2 regions of the Stappia sp. P2PMeth1 genome follow, and region 2 is predicted to be linked to the other one. Evidence: predicted binding sites of a transcription regulator. Region 2 holds the regulator's gene; the other holds the start of a gene.
What was found. Region 2 encodes PhoB, which activates phosphate uptake and scavenging genes when phosphate is short. Its sites were predicted from a motif close to TGTCATNNANCTGTCAT; they were not measured.

Region 1 (2,201 bases), on a different contig from region 2:
GCGGTTGTGGAGACCGAGTAGGATGCGGGCTTCAGGCCGGCGGCGATCAGGGTGAAGCCGGGTTGATAGTAGTGTGCCTGACGAGGGTCGAGCAGCGTAATCCGGGCACCCGGCAGCCGCGTCGCCAGACGATTGGCAAGCGCCGTGCCGGCAGCACCGGCTCCAAGAATGAGGATCTGTGCTCCGGTCGCCACCGGTTGGGCACGCGCGGAGCCAGTCTGCGCGACAAGCGCCGACGCAGCGGCGGCCAGCGCGAGAAACTGTCGTCTGTTGGCAAGCAAGGCAGTTTCCTCCTGATCGGGATGCGTTTCGCTCAACGGCCCAACACCCCTTTACATTCGTAGTTGCGAATAATATAAATTATATACGTCATGCAGTGATCTGGCGCAAGCGCGATGCTCTCAGCCGCGCGCCGGGAGGGGTTTGTCGCGGTCGTTGGCCACCGACAGACTGACCCGTTCGGCCGCAAAGCGGCTGTGGCTCGCCTGGATCGGGTGTCCTTCGGAATCCGCGTTCACCGAACGGGTGAGAAGCACGACGGCTCCAGGCTGCAGCGCAAGGTCTGCCCTGTCGGATGCGGTGGCCGGAGCGGCCGAGATTTCGGTCGAAAGACGGACATAGTCCGGGACGCCGCAAGCGGCGAGCGCCCGCGTCATCGACCCTTCCAGGCGGTAAGCATCGGGCAGGCCGGCAAACCGGTGTGCATCGAACCAGTGGACGGCGCGCGACAGGGGGATGCTGTCTGCCTCGCCCAGCGTTTCCAGCTTGAGGAGAGGCGCGCCCGCTTGCAGGTGCAGCAGGGCGGCGAGGTCGGCAGAGGCCGGCTCTTCCGATACGTCGATCAAACGGGTGACGGCCTGTGTCACCTGTCCGCCGAGGCCGGCGGAAAACCGGGTGCGGGGGCCGATCGGATAGGTCACGCGGCGGCGCGGAACGATGGCTGTACCACGGCCCTGAACGGTTTCGACGATGCCCTCTCGGGCAAGCGCTGCGAGAGCCTGACGCACGGTGTGGCGGTTGACGTCGAAACGGGCGGCGAGCACCGCCTCTGTCGGCAGGCGACCTGTGTCGTCATGATCGCCATTGCCGATGGCGGCGCGAATCTCGTCGGCGATTTGCCGCCACAGGGCAACGCCCGTTTGCCGTTCAATGCCGGTCATGCGCTTCCTTTCGCCCTCGGTTCGGCCGCCATCTTCCTTCTAGAGCAAAGACGCCGGCTCAGACAGCCACCCGGTCGGATCGCGGATTGGCGCGGCCCGTCATGCCTCCGTCACTCGATCCGCGTACAGTGTGAACTGTCGGTTGTCTATAATACTAGACAAATAACGTGTACGGATGTAGGTAGCGCATGTTGGGCGGCGCCGATGGGCGCGGGGCTGCTTGCGAGAGCGCCTGTTGATACAGGCGCTCGCAGCCCAGGAGAGACGACGGAGTTGCGGATGGCGAAGGCAGAGACGGCAGGCGGCTCTGAACAGGGACTGAAACGGCTGATGGATGTGCTGGCTGCCTCGCCGGGCGATGAGATCGCCGCCTGTGCCGAGGCGCTCGGATCCCTGCCGGAGGCGGCGCCGGTGCGGGGACCCGAGATCGGTCTGGTGATGGTGCGCGGCCGCATCGGCGGTGACGGCGCGCCCTTCAATCTCGGAGAGGCTGCGGTGACGCGGGCGACGGTCCGGCTTGCGAGCGGGGCTGTCGGTCATGCCTATGCGTTGGGGCAGGACAGGGCAAAGGCGCGGCTTTCGGCTGTGCTCGCGGCCATGTGGAGCGAGGGCGCGCGCCGAACAGACATCGAGGCGCAGGTATTGGCGCCATTGGCCGCAGCCCGTGCCGAGGAGGTCTCCCGCGTCAAGCGCGAGGCCGCTGCAACCCGCGTCGACTTCTTCACCATGGTCCGGGGAGACGACTGATGTCCGATGCCCGTCTTTCGACGCTCGCCGTTTCCGGCGGGTTCAGCGATCCGGTGTTCGAAGCGCAGGCCGTCTTCCGCGCGCTGATGGACGCGACGGCCCGACCCGGCACCGTTCACACTCTTCCTGCAGGCGTCGCGCCGCCCGCTCCCCTTGGGCAAGGCTCGGGTGCCGTCGCGCTCGCGCTCTGCGACCCCGACACGCCGGTCTGGCTGGATCGCGAAATCGACAGCGAGAGTGTGCGCGCATGGCTGTCTTTCCAGTGCGGAGCGCCGCTGGCACAAGGGCCGGAGA
Region 2 (2,201 bases):
TCGATTCCAAGAAGTTCGCCCTCGGCGTCGAGCACATGACCGAACTGGCCCAGGCGCAGTTGAAGGACGTGCTGGACGCCTATGCCAGCCGCGACAGCGAGGCGGCGGCCGCGGTGCGCGACCGTGACGACGAGGTCGACGCGCTCTACACCTCGATCTTCCGCGAACTCCTCACCTATATGATGGAGGATCCGCGCCAGATTTCGGTCTGCGCCCATCTGCTGTTCTGCGCCAAGAACATCGAGCGGATCGGCGATCACGCCACCAACATCGCCGAGAACGTCATCTACATGTCGACTGGCGTTCTGCCGACCGACGAGCGCCAGAAGGTCGACGAGACCGGCGTCGAAACCGACATCGTGCCCTGACGCGGCTGCGATCGAGACTTGCGCGGGCGATCGGATCGCCCGCTGCTGCTGACAACGAAAGCCGGCAAGGCGGTGCGAGTGAAAAGCCGCACCAAGGCCTTCCGGCCGGGTCGATAGGACAAGGGTAAACATCATGCCGAAGGTCCTGATAGTGGAGGACGAAGAGCCTCTCATCATGATGCTGCGCTACAATCTCGAGGCCGAGGGCTACACGGTCGAGACCTGCATGCGCGGCGACGAGGCCGACCTGCTGCTGCGCGAAAGCCAGCCGGACCTGCTGCTTCTCGACTGGATGTTGCCGGGCCTGTCCGGCATCGAACTGTGCCGCCGTCTGCGCTCGCGCGCCGAGACCGAGCGCCTGCCGGTGATCATGCTCACCGCCCGCGGCGAGGAGCAGGAGCGCATCCGGGGCCTTGCCACCGGCGCCGACGACTATGTGGTCAAGCCGTTCTCGATCCCCGAGCTGATGGCGCGGGTACGCGCCATGCTGCGCCGGGCAAAGCCCGAGGTCGTGTCCTCGCTGCTGCGCGCCGGTGATCTGGAACTCGACCGCGAGACCCACCGGGTGCGCCGCTCCGGCCGCGAGGTTCATCTCGGCCCGACCGAGTTCCGACTGCTTGAATTCCTGATGACCTCGCCCGGCCGCGTCTTCTCGCGCGAACAACTGCTCGACGGGGTCTGGGGCCACGATGTCTATGTCGACGAGCGGACGGTCGACGTCCATGTCGGCCGCCTGCGCAAGGCTATCAATCGCGGCAAGGTGCAGGACCCGATCCGCACCGTGCGTGGTGCCGGCTACGCCTTCAACGACCAGTTCGCCGTCGCCTCCTGAGGCGGGCCACCGATATGGAAGGAGCCGGAGTGCCTGGCACGGCGCTCCGGCGATCCCCGTCGCGGACGCTCCACCGATGCAGACGCGAAAAGGCCCGCCGCGGAAACCGCTGGCGGGCCTTTCTCGTCAGAGCCGCCCCCTGGAGGGGGACGCTGCCTCAGCCGTTGGCGACGTTGCGGTCGCGGCGGCGATCGCTCGCCGGCTGATAGGCGATGCGGCAGTGATAGGGGCAGTAGGGCACGCCCGGGTTCGACGGGTGGCCGCAGAAGTAGAAGTCTTCCTTGGTGGGGTCGCCGATCGGCCATTTGCAGGTCCGCTCGGTCAGCGTCAGGATCGTTGCCCGCTTGGCGATCGGCACCAGTTCGGCGACGGGCTTGGCTTCCGGCGCGGGGGCGGCCACCGGCGCGGCCTCGATCTTCAGCGCGGTGGCGCCGATGGTCTGCGGTGCGGACGGGGCGCCGCCGCCCTGCTGCTGCGCCGCCGACGCGGCCGCCTCCTCGGCGCCGCTCCGGGCCGGCTTGCTGCGTGCCTTCTGGGCGGCCGCCGGCGCCTTGGCACGGCCTGACAGGCCGAGGCGATGCACCTTGCCGATCACCGCATTGCGGGTGACGCCGCCGAGCTCCGCTGCGATCTGGCTGGCGCTCAGTCCATCGGTCCAGAGCTTCTTGAGAAGGTCGACGCGTTCGCTTGTCCAGGACATGCGCTCAACTCCGTGTTGGATCGGGCCCCGACATCTGGTTAATAAAAGGTTATCGGCACACCGTAAGGGGCGCCCCGCTCATCGCCGGATTTTGAGGCTATTGTGAGTCGGATACACGAGATGTCGTATTTCTTGACTGGGAAGCTACAATATGCCGGCTTTCCGGTTCAAGGTGAGGGGGCGATTCACCTGGGGATTGATCCGGTTTTCCCCAGAAAAGGCCGCTTTCGGCCGCGTTGCGGGTGCGCATGCCGCCCGCCAATTCCGTTGACTTTTCCGCGTCCGCGCGGTGTATAACGGG

Region 1: a site for PhoB is predicted at 1,258-1,274, ahead of phnF (phosphonate metabolism transcriptional regulator PhnF). Genes of this name have one in related genera too.

The regions. Positions count from the first base shown of each region.
Region 1 covers NZ_FYAW01000009.1:450,554-452,754, forward strand. Annotated here, with positions in the region: gene P2PM1_RS05105 (FAD/NAD(P)-binding oxidoreductase) at 1-281, opposite strand, end outside; gene phnF (phosphonate metabolism transcriptional regulator PhnF) at 402-1,160, opposite strand; gene phnG (phosphonate C-P lyase system protein PhnG) at 1,440-1,907, shown strand; gene phnH (phosphonate C-P lyase system protein PhnH) at 1,907-2,201, shown strand, end outside.
Region 2 covers NZ_FYAW01000010.1:73,427-75,627, reverse strand. Annotated here, with positions in the region: gene phoU (phosphate signaling complex protein PhoU) at 1-368, shown strand, start outside; gene phoB (phosphate regulon transcriptional regulator PhoB) at 502-1,200, shown strand; gene P2PM1_RS05515 (GcrA family cell cycle regulator) at 1,358-1,900, opposite strand.